DNA from 4 places in the Massilia sp. LXY-5 genome. Region 1 is predicted to be linked to each of the others. Evidence: predicted binding sites of a transcription regulator. Region 1 holds the regulator's gene; each other region holds the start of a gene.
The links. The regulator LexA, encoded in region 1, represses DNA repair genes until DNA is damaged. The targets are predictions, from matches to a motif close to ACTGTATNNNNATACAGT.

Region 1 (4,583 bases):
CATCGTCTCGTCGAGCTTCCTGTTCGGGAACACCAACAGCCTGTGGCAGACGGTCGCGGGGCAGGGCGTCGCGGTCGATTTCGTCGACGCGACCGATGTGGCCAATGTCGAGGCGGTGCTGAAGGAAAATACGCGCCTGGTGTTCGTCGAGACCATCGCCAATCCGCGTACCCAGGTGGCGGACCTGGCCCGTATCGGCGAGCTGTGCCGCGCGCGCGGCATCCTGTACGTGGTCGACAACACCATGACCACGCCGTATTTGTTCCGCCCGAAAGCGGTGGGGGCGGGGCTGGTCGTCAATTCGCTGACCAAGTCGATCGCCGGCCATGGCATCGCGCTCGGCGGCGCGCTGACCGACACCGGCCTGTTCGACTGGAGCGCCTTCCCGAATATCGCGGCGAATTTCCGCAAGCAGCCGCCCGCCGCCCAGGGCATGGCCCAGCTGCGCGCGAAGGCCCTGCGCGATTTCGGCGCCGCCCTCGGGCCGGAAGCGGCGCACCACATCGCGGTCGGCGCGGAAACGCTGGCCTTGCGCATGGAGCGCACCTGCGCGAATGCGCTGGCGCTGGCGCAGATGCTCGAAGCCGATGAACGGGTCTCGGCCGTCCACTATCCGGGCCTGCCCTCGCATCCGCAACACGGCCTCAGCACCGAGCTGTTCCGCGCCGCCGGATCGCTGCTCAGCTTCGAGCTGCGCGCGGATATCGATCCTTTCGATTACCTGAACCGCCTGAACCTGGCGATCCCCGCAAGCAACCTCGGCGACACGCGCACGCTGGTGATTCCGGTCGCGCACACGATTTTCTTCGAGATGGGTGCCGAGCGCCGTGCCAGCATGGGCATTGCCGAGTCGCTGATCCGGGTATCGGTGGGCATCGAGGATGCCGACGATTTGCTGGAGGATTTCCGCGTCGCACTGGACGTATGATGTAAAAATGCAACGCATGTGCACGCAGAATGCGTTGCCTTTAAAACATTACGGTTTTATGATCGGCCTACAATATTTCCGACAGGACGATTCCATGCGCCGTTATGTACTCTCCTTACTTTTCGTGTGCCTTAGTGCAAGCGCAGACGATCTCGCTGACGCGAATCGCCTGCTGGCAGCCAAGGATTATGCGAAGGCCCTGCCGCTGTTTACCAAGGCCGCGCGCGCCGGTAATTCCGAAGCCCAATTCCGCCTTGGCGAGATGTACTGGTATGGCGACGGTACGGCGCAAGATCTGAACGCTGCCCGCGAATGGATCGGCAAAGCCGCGGCGGCAGGCGTCCCCGACGCAAAGGAATCGCTGGCTATCCTCGAACGGCGCAAGACCCGCGAGAAGGAAATCGCTTACTGGATGAGCGAATATCGTGGTGAAGAGCTACGCTCGGGAAAATTCGCCTGCCCAGCGCCGGCGATTCCCGTCCTGTCGAAGACCAATGAGGAGATCGAGGCCACCCGCGCAGCTGTTGCAACATGGCAGACCTGCTACAACGGCTTCGTCAGTAACTTCAATTCCGCGATGCCACCGGGCAAAGTGATCCCGCAAGACGTCCTCGACATGATGAGCCCCGCGGAGTTCGAGCGCGTGCGTGCCCATATCGAGCCGACCTACCGCAAGATCATCCTCGATGCCCAAACACAAGCCGACGCGACGTTAGCCCAGCGCGACGCCTGGGAGAAGTCGACCCAGGCATTCGTGAAAGAGGAGAACCTGCGGCGCAAGCGTCAGCTGGAACTGGACACGATTCGGAACGTGCGCGACAACGAGATGCGTTTGCATGGAAGCACGAACACGCGCATCACGACCGGCAAGTGATCCTTTGAGTGGCGGCCCTTCTCGCAGTATGATGGGCCCTGCTCATTTCGTTACCGCCATGAAAAAACTTCTGTACGCTGCCTTCCTGTTTGTCAGCCTTCCCGCTGCTGCCGCCAACGATCTCGCTTCCGCCAACACGCTGTTCGAGCAGAAGCGCTATACGGAAGCCCTGACCTTGTACACCAGGCTGGCAAATGCCGGCAATGCCGATGCACAGCAACACCTGGGCCAGATGTACTGGTACGGCGAAGCCGGCGTCGTGGATGAGGCCAAGGCCCAGGCATGGTTCCGTAAAGCCGCTGCGAAAGGCAATGCGGTGGCGGCCAGCTCGCTCGTCGTCATGCAACAGCGCACGGAACGGCGGGCCGACATCGATTATTGGTTAAGCGGCTACGACGGTAGCGACTTGAAAACCGGGAAATATGCTTGTCCCGCACCGCGCATTCCCGCGATATCGAAGCAGAGCGACGAGATCGATCGCGTATCGGCAGCCATTGCAAGCTGGCAGAGCTGCTACAACGGTTTCGTGGAAAACCTGAATGCAGCCTCGCCGCTGGTAAAGCGCATTCCGGCAGACATCGTGAAGCTGATGAATGCCGCCGAGACGGAGCGCGCGCAAACCCATCTTACCCAGGTGCAGGAGAACCTGTCGGAAGAGGCGAAAGTCGCGGCCAAGCTGGTGCTGGCCGATGTCGCAGCCTGGCGCAGCGCGACAGGGGCCTATGTGAAGGAGCACAACGCCATCATCGAGGGCGGTCCTTCGGCCGAGCGCGCGCGCGACATCGAGGCGCGAAAGCACAACTATAGCCAGGCCAACAAATAACGCCGACGTTAAAAAAGCCGCGTCAGCGGCTTTTTCATACCCAGCCGCGCTTAATGCCAGCTGCGCATCAATCCCACCGCCAGGCCCTCGAGCGCGAAATCGTCGCCCGGCTCCACGCGGATGACCTTGAAGTCCGGATTTTCCGGCAGCAGTTCGATGGTCTCGCCGGTCTTGCGGTAGCGCTTGACGGTGACGTCTTCGCCGATGCGGGCCACGACGATCTGGCCGTTCTTGGCGCTGTCGATCTTTTTGACGGCGAGGAAATCGCCATCCATGATGCCGGCGTCGCGCATCGACCAGCCGCGCACCTTCAGCAGGAAATCGGGACGCGCGCCGAACATGGCGGGGTCGACGTTGTAAGTGGCTTCGACGTGTTCCTGTGCCAGGATCGGCGAGCCCGCAGCGACGCGGCCGACCAGCGGCAGCGACATCAGCAGGGCGGCCGGTACGGTCGGCACCGGATCGGGCAGGGAAGCGCCGATCAGGCGGATGCCGCGCGAGGTGCCCGAGACGATCTCGATCGCGCCTTTGCGGGCCAGGGCCTGCAGGTGTTCTTCAGCGGCGTTGGCCGATTTGAAGCCCAATTCTTTCGCGATCTCGGCACGGGTCGGCGGGAAGCCGGTGTTGTCGATCGCTTCCTTGATCAGTTCAAGGATCTGTTGTTGCCTTGCAGTGAGCTTGAGCATGGATCTGCCACAGGTTAATGATTCAGACTGTATTTTTGTACAGTATTTCGGCGAATGCAAGGGAAATCCTCATTTTTTAACATTTCCTGTCGAGCAAGGTGTCGCGCCGGGGCGACGCCGGCGGGAGATTGCGCCTTCATGCCATCCGCGTTATAATTGCCGGCTTTCCCTTCCCACACTCGTCTTGACGCCGAGGTGGGCATTTGTTTAAACGTCCTCAAGGAGTGTTGCATGCGTCATTATGAAATCGTTTTTATCGTCCACCCGGACCAAAGCGAGCAAGTCCCGGCGATGATCGAGCGTTACAAGGCCAGCGTCACCGCACGCGGCGGTAACATCCATCGCGTCGAAGACTGGGGCCGTCGTCAGATGGCTTACCAGATCCAGAAGCTGCCGAAGGCACACTACATCTGCATGAACATCGAGTGCGACAACGAGACCCTGGTCGAGCTGGAAACCGCATTCAAGTTCAATGATGCCGTGCTGCGTCACCTGACCGTGAAGATGAAGAAAGCTGAAACCGCTCCATCGCCAATGATGAAGTCGGTCCAGCGCGAAGACGCAGCCAAGAGCCACCGCGCAGAAGCCCCAGCGGCCGCTGCAGCCCCGGCCCCAGCTGCTGCCTAAATTTTTCTTGCCAGGAATCGTGAACTCGCAGTGAACCAGTTACAAGTCGTCGCGACGATTGCTGAACGCGACGTACTGCGCTATACCCCCGCCGGCGTGCCGGTCGTCTCGGCAATCCTGATGCACAGTTCGCAGCAGGTCGAGGCAGGGGTGGACAGGCTGGTCGAGTTCGAAATTGCCGCGTTCGCCGCGGGAGAAATTTCGGGCCGCTTCGCCAGCGCAGAACTGGGCGCCGCACACCAGTTCACGGGATTTTTGGCCAGGAAGAATCGCAACAGTAAAGCCCTGGTGTTTCACATCATTGATTTTAGTGCCGCCGCTTAAGACTAGCGGCCACCATTTAGATACAGGAGCCTCAAATGGCATTCGGTAAAAAGTTCGACAAAAACAAAGCCAAAGAAAAACTCAAGCGCAAACAGCAGAACCCGCTGTTCAAGCGCAAGAAGTTCTGCCGCTTCACCGCTGCAAACGTGGAACAGGTCGATTACAAAGACGTCGACACCCTGAAGGACTTCGTCCAGGAAAACGGCAAGATCATGCCTGCACGTCTGACCGGCACCAAGGCGCACTACCAGCGCCAGGTCGACACCGCGATCAAGCGCGCACGCTACCTCGCGCTGCTGCCGTACACCGACCTGCACCACG
Region 2 (4,583 bases), 570 kb from region 1:
TCGCACCGCCGAGCGACATCAGGGACAACAGCATGTAGTGGGCGAACAGGTTCAGCCAGTCATGCCAGGCGAGGGTGATGTGGATGGCGCCGTTCATCGCAGGTTCCTGTAAGCAAGCACGCAGCCGAGGCCGCCAAGGGCAAGCAGCACATAAGCCAGGGGAAATTTCAGCAGGGCGACGAGCACGAAGCCGGCGGCGCCGATCGCCACGCACCACGGCAGGGGCACCGGATTGCGCTTGAGCGCCACCGACATCTTGAGGCCGGTCGCCGCGATCAGGCCGGCCGAGACCGCCGCCATGCCGCGCAGGGCGCCGGCCACCTGGGCGTTGTCGGCAAAGCGCGCGTGCAGGATCGCCAGCAGCAGGATCAGCACCAGCGGCACGGCCAGCATGCCGGCCAGCGCCGTCAGCGCGCCGCGCAGGCCGAAATAGCGGGCGCCGATCATCATCGACAGGTTGACGACGTTCGGCCCGGGCATGATCTGCGCGACCGCCCAGTCCTCGATGAACTCTTCGTTGCTCAGCCAGCGTTTGCGCTCGACGAGCTCGCGCTGGACGACCGCCAGCACGCCGCCGAAGCCTTGCAGGGCCAGGACGGTAAAGGCGACGAACAGGTCGAGCAGGGATTCGGGACGCGGGTGTTCGAAAGCGGAGGGCGGTGAAGTCATCCCGCGATTATCGCGCCCAGCCGGCTTTCTGTCACGCAAGCGCCCGGAATCAGCCTGTCCTCGGCTCAGCCGCCGCCGATCCCCCGCATGACGCGTCCGCTGCCGCCGCATTGCGGGCACTGCTTGCCGTCGGCCAGTTTGCCGCTGCCGGAGCAGGCTTCGCAGACGTCTTCGCCGGCGCCGGGCGTGCCCGGGGTGGCTTCGTCGCCAGGGTTCAGGTCGGGTTCGGGAGTCGTTGCCATGGGTGCCTCGCAAGTGGGTGGAGAACACGGCCATTCTAGGACGATCCCGGTACCGGTGGCGCTCCCTTGAGAAAGTCGTACGCTCAACTTTTTACACTTTTCGATAGGAAGTTGACATTGACATTCTTTTGTATTGATGAATACTCGTTAGGAAACTTCAACCTACGAGGCGAGGTCACTATGGAGCAATCCCCAAGCGAGCAAACGGATATATCGGCAGTCATAGACGAATCCCGGACCGACGCGCGCCAGCGCCGCATCGTCGATGCCGGCATTGCGGTCCAGGACAGCAGCAATACCATGTCCGCATTCGAATACCTGCGCACACGCGATATCGACGTCCACGTCATCGAGCGGGTACTGCTAGAGCCGCACCGGCGCCGCTCCCGCTCCTGAAAGTTTCCCACAACACTGTCTTTTTGATGTCAAAGGTGCATGTTTGTTGCGCCTGGTGACCGGCATTTATACACATAAGTTGCATTTTTTTATCTTCACCGATCTTCACGGTGGTCCTGTGCATGATCTCGCAAGTCATTGATTTTTCGTGAATTCGGTGCTGCCCGCCGAACGGGCAAATTGTTGAAACCCGCATGCGGACGGGTTTTCCGCCTGTCAAGCCCCTTCTTTTCCACAAAGTTATTCACAGACTTTGTGGATATCCGGAAAAGTTCTTTGGTTACGGCTACTTAGCAGAAAAGGATCGCGTAACACGCGAGCTTCGCGCAACGCTCGTGCACGCTTTTTACAACATCGCATCGGGCAGCAAGTGCAAAATGCACTTGCGAAGCGCTACTGGACAAATGTACAGTTGCGTTGTCTTCACCTTGTCAGTTTTCCATGTCCGCTGCCGCCGCCGTCGCTGTGCCCGCTCACTCGTCCGATCCTTTGGCTGCATCCGTGCCGGCCGCTTTACCCCCTGTCGACGATCCTTTCGCCAGCCTCAATCCCGCGCAGCGCCTGGCAGTCGAGCACGACATCGGCGCAGCGGCCAGCCGGCCTTTGCTGGTCGTGGCCGGCGCCGGTTCGGGCAAGACGAATACCCTTGCGCACCGGGTGGCGCGCCTGATCATGGCCGGCGCCGATCCGCAGCGGATCCTGCTGCTGACCTTTTCGCGGCGCGCCGCCAACGAGATGACCCAGCGCGCCGGCAATGTACTGCAGAGGATCATGGGAGGCAGTGCGGGCGGCGTCGCGACGCTGCCCTGGGCCGGCACCTTCCACAGCATCGGTGCGCGCCTGCTGCGCGAATTTTCCGGGCGCATCGGCCTGGACGAATCGTTCACGATCCACGACCGCGGCGACTCCGAAGACCTGATGGGCCTGGTACGCCACGAGATCGGGCTGACCCAGACCGCCAAGCGTTTTCCCCTGAAAGGGACCTGTCTGTCGATCTATTCGCGGGTCGTGAATTCGCGCGAACCGCTCGACCTGGTTCTGCAGAGCACCTTCCCTTGGTGCTGCGAGTGGGAAGCGGAGCTGAAACGCCTGTTCGGCGCCTATGTCGACGCCAAGCAGGAGCAGAATGTGCTCGACTACGACGATCTGCTGCTGTTCTGGGCCGAGATGGCCTCGGACCCCGAACTCGGGCCCGAGATAGGTTCCCTGTTCGACCACGTGCTGGTCGACGAATACCAGGACACCAACCGCCTGCAGGCCGCCATCATCACCGGCATGAAGCCGGGCGGGGAGGGCGTGATGGTGGTCGGCGACGATGCCCAGTCGATCTATTCCTTCCGCGGCGCCACGGTGCGCAACATCCTCGACTTCCCGGGCCAGTTCTCGCAGCCGGCGCAGGTGATTACGCTCGACCGCAATTACCGCTCGACCCAGCCGATCCTCGACGCCTCGAACGCCGTGATCGCCGCCGCGCTCGAGCGCCACGCGAAAACGCTGTGGACGGACAAGGTCGCCAGCAGCCTGCCGCAGCTGGTCCTGATTCCCGACGAGGCCGAGCAGGCGCGCTGGGTCTGCAACCGCATCCTCGAACACCGCGAAGCGGGCATCAAGTTGACGACCCAGGCCGTGCTGTTCCGGGCGGCCAGCCATAGCGCGGCGCTGGAGCTCGAACTGATGCGCCGGAATATCCCGTTCGTGAAATTCGGCGGCCTGAAATTCCTGGAAGCCTCGCACATCAAGGACGTGCTGGCCGTGCTGCGCTTTGCCCAGAACCCGAACGGGCGCATGGCCGGCTTCCGGGTGCTGCAACTGATTCCGGGCATCGGCCCGGCCACGGCCACGCGCCTGCTGGACGCGATGGCCGCGGCGCCCGAAGCGCTGGACGCGGTCGAGGCCTTCACGCCGCCCTCGAAAAGCCAGGGCGACTGGCAGGATTTCGTTACCCTGTACCGGCGCCTGCGCACGCCGGGTTTGCGCTGGCCGGCCGACATCGAGCTGGTGCGCGACTGGTACTTGCCCCACCTCGAGCGCCTGCACGACGACGCGACAGTGCGCGTGGCCGACGTCGCCCAGCTGGCCCAGCTGGCGGGCGGCCACGGCACGCGCGAAAGTTTCCTGGCGGAGATCACGCTCGATCCGCCCGAGGCCACCAGCGACCGCGCCGGACCGCCGCTGCTCGACGAAGATTATCTGATCCTGTCGACCATCCACTCGAGCAAGGGCCAGGAATGGAAATCGGTGCACGTACTGAATGTGGTGGACGGCTGCATTCCCTCCGATATGAGCACCGGAAGCGCCGAGGAAATCGAGGAGGAGCGGCGCCTGCTGTATGTCGCCATGACGCGCGCCAGGGAACATCTGCACCTGGTGGTACCGAACCGTTTCTTCATCAAGCAGCAGTCGCAGATGGGCGATCGCCATGTGTATGCGGCGCGCACCCGCTTCGTGACGCCGGCCATGCTCAAGCATTTCGAGGAATGCGTCTGGATCACGGCGGACACGGCGAAATCGAAAAAGCCGATGCCCGACAGTGTCCGGATGCTGGTGCGCGATCGTGCCCGCAGCGCGTGGAAGTGAGGCGGGGAAATGGCGCAGAGAATGTGTCTCAAGCTGACTTATCCCCCGTTGTAGGACTTTGTAGGAATTTGCTGATAACGGCCCTGTGCACGAAAGCACAGTGCGTGCAAGCCATTGATTTTAAAGGACACAATTTCTGCCTGTAGATTGGGCATTTTGTTGAAACCCGCATCAATACTGCGCTTGCGGCTTGTCAAGAGGCGCTTGTCCACACAGTTATCCACAATTCTTGTGGATATCAGCGCCGCCCTAATGAAATCAATGACTTAGCTGCAATTATTTGCGCTGCATCAGCTCAGCCATCGCTTCGAGCGCGTCCCGTGCAGTAAGCGAAATTGCAACACCCGGATGGCCGTCGAGCTGGGACGCGCGCGGATTTATGCGCACGATCGGCACGCCCTGCATCTGGCTCATGCGCCGCACAGAGGGAATGTCGATGCCGGCGCCGAGTTCGATCACGACCATTCCGCGCACCCTTGCGCGCCAGCGCCGCAGCCGTTCGAACTGCGCATCGGTCCGGTTCGCGATCCAGTCGCCGTCGTTGAACATCAGGATGTTGGGCCGGGCCAGCGCCCCGCAATGCAGACAGCGCGGCGGCGCCGAGCGCAGCCGGCAAGCCTGCGCGTCGACCAGCGGCATGAATGCGTCCGCCGTCCAGGTCGCGTTCGAGCAGGGCAGGGTGCATTGCAGGTGGTGGAT
Region 3 (4,583 bases), on a different contig from region 1:
CCAGGCACACCAGCGATGCCCCTTGCGCCGCCATGTAGAAGGAGAGCGGCCAGCCGAACAGGGTGACGCGTGCCAGTTCGCGGGCAAAATAAACGGTACAAAAACCGGTCGCCAGCCATAGCGCCATCAGGACGAAGGTCAAGCGGCGCGTGCGGCGCCAGTGGGCGGCGCGCGCGGCCAATAAACGGCGCTGGCGCTGCAGCTCAGGCTCGGACGAAGGCCCAGTCGAGGGCAAGGGTTCAGGCGGCATCGAAGTCGTCGTGGACAGGTGGCGGGAAGGTCAGCCGGAACAGGCTGCCCGGAAATTTGGCGGAGTGGCTGCGCGGATTATTGAAAATGTCGACCTCGGCGCCGTGCTGGCCGGCGATCTCGCGCACGATGGCCAGCCCCAGGCCGCTGCCGCTCGCGCTCGAGCCGAGGATGCGATAAAAACGCTCGAACACGTGGGCGCGCTCGTGCGGGGCGATGCCCGGGCCGGTGTCTTCGACTTCGAGCAGCGCCCGTTCGCCGTCGCGCCGCACCTGCACCGTGACGCTGCCGCCGGCAGGGGTGTAGCGCAGGGCGTTGTCGATCAGGTTCGACAGCAGTTCGCGCAGCATCAGGGCGTTGCCGGCGATGACCACGTCCTCGTCCTGCGCTTCGTAGCCGAGGTCGATGCGGTGCGCGAACGAGGCTTGCACCCAATCCTGCACCACGCCGCGCGCGAGGCCCGCCAGATTGATTTCATCGAAGGCGAGGCCGGCATGCGGCTGGTTTTCGGCGCGCGCCAGGGCGAGTAGCTGGTTCACCAGGCGCGTCGCCGACTCCGAACTTTTCGCCAGCTGTTCCAGCGAACGGTGGATCTCGTCCGGATCGAGCTGGCGCAAGGCGAGCTCGGACTGCATGCGCATGCCGGCCAGCGGCGTCTTCATCTGGTGCGCGGCGTCGGCAATGAAACGTTTCTGCATGTCGATGGTCTGCGACAGCCGCCCCAGCATGTCGTTGAGCGAGCCGACGAGGGGAGAAATTTCCTCGGGCACCTGGCGCGAATCGATGGGAGACAAATCGTCGGACGGACGCGCGCGGATGCGCTCCTGGAGCGCCGCCAGCGGAGACAGGCCGCGCGAGAGGGCGAACCAGACCAGGGCCAGGATGATCGGCAGGATGATGAACTGGGGCAGGATCACGCCCTTGATGATCTCGTTGGCGAGCAGGGCGCGCTTGTCCAGCGTTTCCGCCACCTGCACCAAGGCTTTACGGGGGAAAACGGGCGAGCTGCTGTCGGGCGGGGCGAGCGGGTCGAGGTTGATGTACAGGTAAGCCACGCGCAGCGGCGTGCCGTGCAGCGTGGCGCTCCGGAAGTGCACCGCGCCATCCTTGTCGCCATCGCCGTCGTTATCGTGACTGCGCGGGCGCGGCAGTTCGGCGTCGCCGTCGACGTGGCGTCCGGCGGCGTCGCTCACCTGGAAATACACGCTGTCGATGTCGTCGGCGCGCAGGATGTCGCGTGCGCTGCCCGGCAAACGGGTATTGATGACGCCGTTTTCTTCGCGCACCTGCTGGGCCAGCACCGTCACCCGGTCTTCGAGCGCATGATCGAAGGGTTGGTTCGCGATCGATTTCGCGACCAGGTAAGTGATCACTATGCTCATCGGCCACAGCAGCAGCAGGGGCGCCAGCATCCAGTCGAGGATCTCGCCGAACAGCGAATGCTGGATGTTTTCTTCGGGTTCGGGATTCGGCGGGACGTACAAAGGCTCGGGCAGCCCCGCATCGGGCTCGATCAGGCCGGCATCACGTTCGTTCACTTCGAATCGAGGGCGTGCTCGGCACCGGCACGGGCTGCGTCCGAATATTTTTCGAGGCAATAGCCCAGGCCGCGCACGGTGGCGATGCGCACGCCGCCGACCTCGATCTTCTTGCGCAGCCGGTGCACATAGACCTCGATCGCATTGTTCGACACCTCTTCGCCCCATTCGCACAGGTGGTCGACCAGCTGCTCCTTCGAGACCAGGCGCCCGGTGCGCGCCAGCAGGATTTCGAGCAGGCCCAGTTCGCGCGCGGAGAGGTCGAGCATCTGCTCGTTGATATACGCGCTGCGCCCGACCTGGTCGTAGACCAGCGGGCCGTGGCGGATCACGGTCGGGCCGCCGCCGGCGCCGCGCCGGGTGAGCGCGCGGACCCGCGCCTCCAGCTCCGACAAGGCGAAGGGCTTGGCCATGTAGTCGTCGGCGCCCAGATCGAGCCCCTCGACGCGCTGCTCGACCGAGTCGGCGGCCGTCAGGATCAGCACCGGCAGCAGGGAAGAGCGCGCGCGCAGCCGGCGCAGCACCTCCAGGCCCGACATTTTCGGGAGCCCGAGGTCGAGGATCAGCAGGTCGAATTCCTGGGTCGAGAGGGCGGTGTCGGCATCCTGGCCGTTGCGCACGTCGTCGATCGCATAACCGGACTGGCGCAGCGAGCGCGTCAGCCCGTCCGCAAGTACGCTATCATCTTCGGCAAGCAAAATTCGCATAAGATCACCCTGTTATCAATTAGACCTTCCGGCTGCTCCCATTGTGTTTGATTTGGCGCAACAATGCGAGTTTTCTTCCATTGTTGAGCGAAATCCTGCTTGCCAAAACCACTGGATTTTTATACAGTAGTGGCTATTGAAAAGCGTGAGGGTACCCACACCTTGGTACCTCCAAGACTGAGAGAAAATTATGGACGACAAAAAAGTAGTACACAACGCCTCCGAAAAAGGCAAGGCGCTGGCCGCCGCCCTCGCGCAAATCGAAAAGCAGTTCGGCAAGGGTTCGGTCATGCGCATGGACGCGAACACGCCGGTCGAAGAAGTGCAGACCGTCTCCACCGGCTCGCTGGGCCTGGACATCGCCCTGGGCGTCGGCGGCTTGCCGCGCGGCCGTATCGTGGAAATCTACGGTCCGGAATCGTCGGGTAAAACCACGCTGACCCTGCAGACCATCGCGCAGATGCAAAAGCTGGGTGGTACCTGCGCCTTCATCGACGCCGAGCACGCGCTCGACGTGGGTTATGCGCAGAAGCTGGGCATCAAGCTCGACGAGCTGCTGATCTCGCAGCCGGACACCGGCGAACAGGCCCTCGAAATCACCGACGCACTCGTGCGCTCGGGTTCGGTCGACCTGGTCGTCATCGACTCGGTGGCGGCACTGACCCCGCGCGCCGAGATCGAAGGCGACATGGGCGATTCGCTGCCGGGCCTGCAAGCCCGTCTGATGTCGCAGGCACTGCGCAAGCTGACCGCGTCGATCAACCGTACGAACACCCTGGTCATCTTCATTAACCAGATCCGTATGAAGATCGGCGTGATGTTCGGCAGCCCGGAAACCACGACCGGCGGTAACGCGCTGAAGTTCTACGCCTCCGTGCGCCTGGACATCCGCCGTACCGGTTCGATCAAGTCGGGTGACGAGGTGATCGGTAACGAAACCAAGGTCAAGGTCGTCAAGAACAAGATCGCGCCACCGTTCCGCGAAGCGCACTTCGACATCCTGTATGGAGAAGGCACTTCCCGCGAAGGCGAAATCCTCGATCTGGGCGCCGACAACAAGATCGTGGAGAAGTCCGGTTCCTGGTACAGCTATAACGGCGAACGTATCGGCCAGGGCAAGGACAACGCCCGTCAGTTCTTGAAAGACCGCCCGGCACTGGCGCGCGAAATCGAGAACAAGGTGCGTGCGGCCCTGGGTGTGCGCGAACTGCCGCCGCCTGTCGGTGGCGACGCCGAAGACAAGGCGCCGAAGTTGAAGGCCGTGTCGGAGTAATCGGTCGGGGCCGCAGCTGTGGCCCCATCCGGTCTGCTGTATCGCCATGCGCCAACCAGTACTGAGTCTGAAAGCCCGAGCCCTGCGCTTCCTCTCCATGAGGGAGCACAGCCGGCTCGAGCTCAAGCGCAAACTGGCGCGCCATGCGGAGGAGGGCGACGACATCGACGCCCTCCTCGATTTTCTGGAAAAGAACAACTGGCTGTCGCAGGAGCGTTTTGCTGAATCCTTGATTCATCGAAAAGCTTCCCGCTTCGGCAACAGCCGTGTGATGGCCGAGCTGCAAAGCCATGGCGTCAACGGAGAAGCGCTGGCCGAACTGAAGTCCGGCCTGGCCGAGAGCGAGACCGCGCGTGCGGTCGAGGTCTGGCAACGCAAGTTCGGCACCGTCGCGCAAGACGCGGCCGAGCGCAGCAAGCAGATGCGGTTTTTAATGGCGCGCGGTTTTTCGAGCGGCGCCGTGCGCACCGCCCTGAAAGGGGCACCCGAGGACGACGAGTTTTAAGTAGCGCCGGCATCGCCTCGTTGCGACTGTCCCGCAGTCTTGTCTGCACCCCAAATCGGCTCGATCCATTCCCAGGCGCCAGCGTGGAGCGCCATCCGGCGATATGCGCCCGCATATTCCTCAACCCCGGATGACGCTGCACGCTGGTTTTTGCTTGCCCTAAAAGTTGTCATCATGAAAACGCTACTCGTTCTCGCCCCACTGTTCGTATTGGCATCGTGCAGCCGTCAGCCCGTCGAGCCGACCGGGATCTATCGGCTCAGTACGCAGGAAAAAATGGTTGTGCTCGAGGTGCGCGCCAGTGGCGACTA
Region 4 (4,583 bases), on a different contig from region 1:
CGCAGGTTGTGCGACGGGATCTCGGTGGCCATGCCGACCGCGATGCCGGAGGCGCCGTTGAGCAAGACCATCGGCAGGCGCGCCGGCAGGGTGCGCGGCTCGTTGGTGGAACCGTCGTAGTTCGGCTGGAAGTCGACCGTGCCCATGTCGATTTCATCGAGCAGCAGGCGCGAGATCGGGGTCAGGCGGGCTTCGGTATAGCGCATCGCTGCCGCGCCGTCGCCGTCGCGCGAGCCGAAGTTGCCCTGGCCGTCGATCAGCGGGTAGCGCAGCGAGAAGTCCTGGGCCATGCGGACCAGGGCATCGTAGACCGACTGGTCGCCGTGCGGGTGCAGTTTACCGAGCACGTCGCCGACCACGGCCGCGGACTTGCGCGGCTTTGCGGTCGGACCGAGGCCGAGTTCATTCATCGCGTACAGGATGCGGCGCTGGACCGGCTTCTGGCCGTCGGCCACGTCGGGCAGGGCGCGGCCTTTCACGACCGAGACCGCGTAGTCGAGGTAGGCGCGTTCGGCGAAGGTCGACAGGGTCAGCGTTTCGATGTCGTCGGCCGGCTCGGCGGCTTGTTCGAAGAGGTTTGCTTGGGTAGTCATATTCAGTTTGTTTCGTTTTTTGACGGTGCAGGGTGGGCATGCCCACGCGTTGACGTGCGGTTCAACACCGCACACCCATCAAATATCCGCTTCGGTTTCGTTGCCGTGTTCCTCGATCCAGGCGCGGCGGGCGGCGGCTTCGCCTTTGCCCATCAACATGTTGAAACGCGCGCTCGATTCGCCGTGGTCGAAACCGCCCAGGGCCACCGGCAGCAGGCGCCGCGTGTCCGGGTTCATGGTCGTTTCCCAGAGCTGCTCGGCGTTCATCTCGCCCAGGCCTTTAAAACGGGAGATGTTCCAGCTGCCTTCCTTGAGACCGTCCTTTTTCAGCTTGTCCTCGATCGCCAGCAGTTCGCCGTCGTCCAGCGCGTACAGCTTCTGCAGCGGCTTCTTGCCGCGCGGCGGCACGTCGACGCGGTACAGCGGCGGACGCGCCACGCAGATGTGGCCATGGCGGAACAGGGCAGGGAAGTGCTTGAAGAACAGCGTCAGCAGCAGGACCTGGATGTGGGAGCCGTCCACGTCCGCATCGGACAGGATGCAGATCTTGCCGTAGCGCAGACCGCTCAGGTCAGGCGAATCGCCCTGCGAGTGCGGGTCGACCCCGATGGCGACCGAGATGTCGTGGATCTCGTTGTTCGCGAACAGGCGGTCGCGGTCGGTTTCCCAGGTATTCAAAACCTTGCCGCGCAGCGGCAGGATCGCCTGGTATTCCTTGTCGCGGCCCATCTTCGCGGAACCGCCGGCCGAATCGCCCTCGACCAGGAACAGTTCATTGCGCGTCAGGTCGGTCGATTCGCAATCGGTCAGCTTGCCCGGCAAGACAGCCACGCCCGAGGACTTCTTCTTTTCGACCTTCTGCAGCGAGCGCATGCGCGACTGCGCCTGCTTGATGACGAGGTCGGCCAGCTTCTTGCCGTATTCGACGTGCTGGTTCAGCCACAGCTCGAGCGGCGGTTTCGTAAACGTCGAGACGAGTTTGACGGCGTCGCGCGAGTTCAGGCGTTCCTTGGTCTGGCCCTGGAATTGCGGGTCCAGCACCTTCGCCGACAGCACGAAGGAGACGCGTGCGAACACGTCTTCCGGCAGCAGTTTGACGCCTTTCGGCAGCAGGCCGTGCAGTTCAACAAAACCTTTCACGGCGCCGTACAGGCCGTCGCGCAGGCCGGACTCGTGCGAGCCGCCGCTTGGCGTCGGGATCAGGTTGACGTAGGACTCGCGCACGACGGCGCCTTCCTCGTTCCAGGCCACGACCCAGGCCGCCCCTTCGCCTTCGGCAAAACTCTCGTCGCCCGCCGCCGCATAGCCGGCACCCTCGAACAGCGGGATCACGGTCTGGCCGCTGGTGCTCTGGTTCATTGCCTCGACCAGGTAGCCGCGCAGGCCTTCGTCGTAGCGCCAGGTCTGGACGTCGCCGGTTTTCGCGTTCGTCAGCGTGACGGTCACGCCCGGCAGCAGCACGGCTTTTGACCTCAGCAGGCGCACCAGGTCGCCCATCGGGATGTTCGGCGAATCGAAATATTTGGCGTCCGGCCAGGCGGTGACGCGGGTGCCGTTCTTCTTGCCGCCGCGCTCGAAGGGTGCGGAGGAGAGCGGCTCGATCACGTCGCCGTCGGCGAAGACCAGGTTGTGGACGCCGTTGCCGTCCTCGGTCTTGCGCCAGACGGTGATCTCGAGGCGCTTCGACAGCGCATTGGTGACCGAGACGCCGACGCCGTGCAGGCCGCCCGAGAAGGCATAGGCGCCGCCCGAACCCTTGTCGAACTTGCCGCCGGCGTGCAGGCGCGTGAACACGATTTCGACCGTGGACACGCCTTCTTCCGGGTGGATGCCGACCGGGATGCCGCGGCCGTCGTCCTCGACGGTGACGGAACCGTCGACGTTCAGGGTGACGCCGATGTTGCTGCAGTAGCCGCCCAGCGCCTCGTCGGAGGCGTTGTCGATGACTTCCTGGATGATGTGCAGCGGGTTCTCGGTCCGGGTGTACATGCCCGGACGCTGCTTCACGGGTTCGAGTCCCTTGAGGACGCGGATGGATGATTCGCTGTAGTCGGGTGCGGGTTTCTTGGTTGCCATGCTGATCAGTGTTTTTTCGAAAGCCTGCGCATTCTATATCTTGTCGGGAGGAAAAAGCAGGAAGGGCGTAACGGATTGTTCTTGTCAACGCGTGGAAACGTGACTAGATTGGTACGCAAGGTTGCTACGCCAAGCGGCCCCGAGAAACCGTTGAGCGGAAGGCGTTCATTGAGAACAATACTGTACATGCATACAGTAATAATCGCAAGACTCGCCATCTTACCGCAGTTTTCCGTACAACAGGTCCGTGGGCTGTCCACGTCGCACGCACCGGATGATCATCATGCATGCACAAAAAATGCCGACGGCAGTACGACTGCTCGGATTTTCACCAGGCGCTGTCGTGCACCTGGCTACCTTGCTGGCAGGTGCGCCGCGCTCGGGACCGCTGTATTCCTGCCTGCATGAGGACAGCCTGCAGGAACCCGACATCGTGCTGGCCGACGGCGGCAATCCGGCGGCCCTGGCCTGGCTCGACGGCATGCGCTGTGCGCCGCCCGCGCTGGTGATCGGCGGTTCGCCCCACGCCGATTACGCCCACCTGGCGCTCCCGATCGACCCCGAGCAGTTGCATGCCTCCCTCGTCAGACTGCTGGCCGAACGGCGGCGTGCGCTGGCGCTGCTGAGCGCGCGCGGCGAGCCGCTGCTGGCCGAGCGCCGGCGCCGTCCCAGGCTCGGGGCCGACGCCGGCTGCGCCGATGGACGCCAGCCGCCGCGCGACGGCAAGGTGCTGATCGTCGACAAGGGCGGCGCCTTCCGTGACCATCTGGCCGGGCTGGTGGGTGATGGCCGACTGGCGATCGCCTGGACCGACAGCGCGCCGATGGCAGTGCGCCTGTGCGACGAGACACCGGTGTCGCTGGCGATGATCAACACGGCCACGCCCGGCATCGACCCCTACGGACTGAGCCGCAACATCAAGGCGCAGGACGGGGCAGGGCGCACGGCCGTGGTGCTGCTGGTGGGACGGACATTCAATTATGACAGTACGCTGGCGCATGGCGCCGGGGTACGCGGGCTGCTCGACAAGCCGGTGGGGGACCGCAGCCTGGTGTGCATGCTGCAACGCTTGACGAGTCTGCAGGACATGCCTGCCTCGGTCAGCTCAGCCATGTGATTTTGTTACAACTTCGAATCGTGCGCGGCAGTGGCGGGGCTATATTCGTCCCATGGCAGACGAACAACCCAAGCCCGACGCCGAGCCTTCCGGCCCGCCGCTGGAAAACCGTGCCGAGACCCCGCAGCGCATTCCGGACCGCCGCGCAAGCAGTGGCGGCGTGCCGCGTTACCAGCGTCCAGGCGACACGCCCTTCGCGCTGGCCGGGCGGGTGCTGCGTTCACGCTGGCGTGCACTGCGCGACCGCTTCAGCCGCGACTTCATGCGCCGCACCCTGCGCATCGGCGTCTCGGCGCGCATCTTTCATCCCGAACCGGGTTCGACCGGCCTGCGCAGCAAAAATCTCCAGTACCTGGAGGAGTCGATCGCCCAATGGGTGATGTCGCGCGACGTGCTTGTGTTCATGATCCCGACCGTGAACACCAACGGCCTGCTCCATCCCAGCAACATCACCCTGCGCCACTACGCGCGCCACCTGGACGGCCTGGTATTGCAGGGCGGGGCCGACGTCTCGCCGCAGACCTATTCCGAGTCGCCCACCCGCCCCGAGTGGAGCGGTGACCGCGCGCGCGACCTGTACGAACTCGAACTGCTGCACGAATTCGTCGAGGCCGGCAAGCCGGTGCTGGGCGTCTGCCGCGGCTGCCAGCTGATCAACGTGGCGTTCGGCGGTACCCTGTACCAGGACGTGGCGACGAATGTTCCCTCCGCGCTGGCCCACGTGCACACCGACTATGACGCCCACCGCCACGCGATCGAATTCCCGCCGGGCTCCTCGCTCGGACGCATGTTCCCCA

Region 2: the regulator LexA is predicted to act here: its motif matches at 1,703-1,720, upstream of ACI48I_RS07805 (ATP-dependent helicase).
Region 3: the regulator LexA is predicted to act here: its motif matches at 2,605-2,622, upstream of recA (recombinase RecA).
Region 4: the regulator LexA is predicted to act here: its motif matches at 2,849-2,866, upstream of ACI48I_RS01485 (DNA topoisomerase IV subunit B).

The regions. Positions count from the first base shown of each region.
Region 1 is NZ_JBNNEH010000002.1:362,501-367,083, forward strand. Features, by position in the region: gene ACI48I_RS05085 (cystathionine gamma-synthase family protein) at 1-928, shown strand, start outside; gene ACI48I_RS05090 (tetratricopeptide repeat protein) at 936-1,802, shown strand; gene ACI48I_RS05095 (sel1 repeat family protein) at 1,765-2,625, shown strand; gene lexA (transcriptional repressor LexA) at 2,676-3,311, opposite strand; gene rpsF (30S ribosomal protein S6) at 3,543-3,938, shown strand; gene priB (primosomal replication protein N) at 3,969-4,262, shown strand; gene rpsR (30S ribosomal protein S18) at 4,298-4,583, shown strand, end outside.
Region 2 is NZ_JBNNEH010000002.1:935,933-940,515, forward strand. Features, by position in the region: gene ACI48I_RS07785 (chromate transporter) at 1-97, opposite strand, end outside; gene ACI48I_RS07790 (chromate transporter) at 94-669, opposite strand; gene ACI48I_RS07795 (hypothetical protein) at 735-911, opposite strand; gene ACI48I_RS07800 (hypothetical protein) at 1,092-1,307, shown strand; gene ACI48I_RS07805 (ATP-dependent helicase) at 1,749-3,884, shown strand; gene ACI48I_RS07810 (hypothetical protein) at 3,923-4,096, opposite strand; gene ACI48I_RS07815 (SIR2 family NAD-dependent protein deacylase) at 4,161-4,583, opposite strand, start outside.
Region 3 is NZ_JBNNEH010000001.1:168,343-172,925, forward strand. Features, by position in the region: gene ACI48I_RS00735 (DUF4212 domain-containing protein) at 1-250, opposite strand, end outside; gene ACI48I_RS00740 (sensor histidine kinase) at 240-1,787, opposite strand; gene ACI48I_RS00745 (response regulator transcription factor) at 1,784-2,494, opposite strand; gene recA (recombinase RecA) at 2,685-3,767, shown strand; gene recX (recombination regulator RecX) at 3,814-4,272, shown strand; gene ACI48I_RS00760 (hypothetical protein) at 4,447-4,583, shown strand, end outside.
Region 4 is NZ_JBNNEH010000001.1:326,447-331,029, forward strand. Features, by position in the region: gene parC (DNA topoisomerase IV subunit A) at 1-593, opposite strand, end outside; gene ACI48I_RS01485 (DNA topoisomerase IV subunit B) at 672-2,669, opposite strand; gene ACI48I_RS01490 (PleD family two-component system response regulator) at 2,953-3,786, shown strand; gene ACI48I_RS01495 (gamma-glutamyl-gamma-aminobutyrate hydrolase family protein) at 3,839-4,583, shown strand, end outside.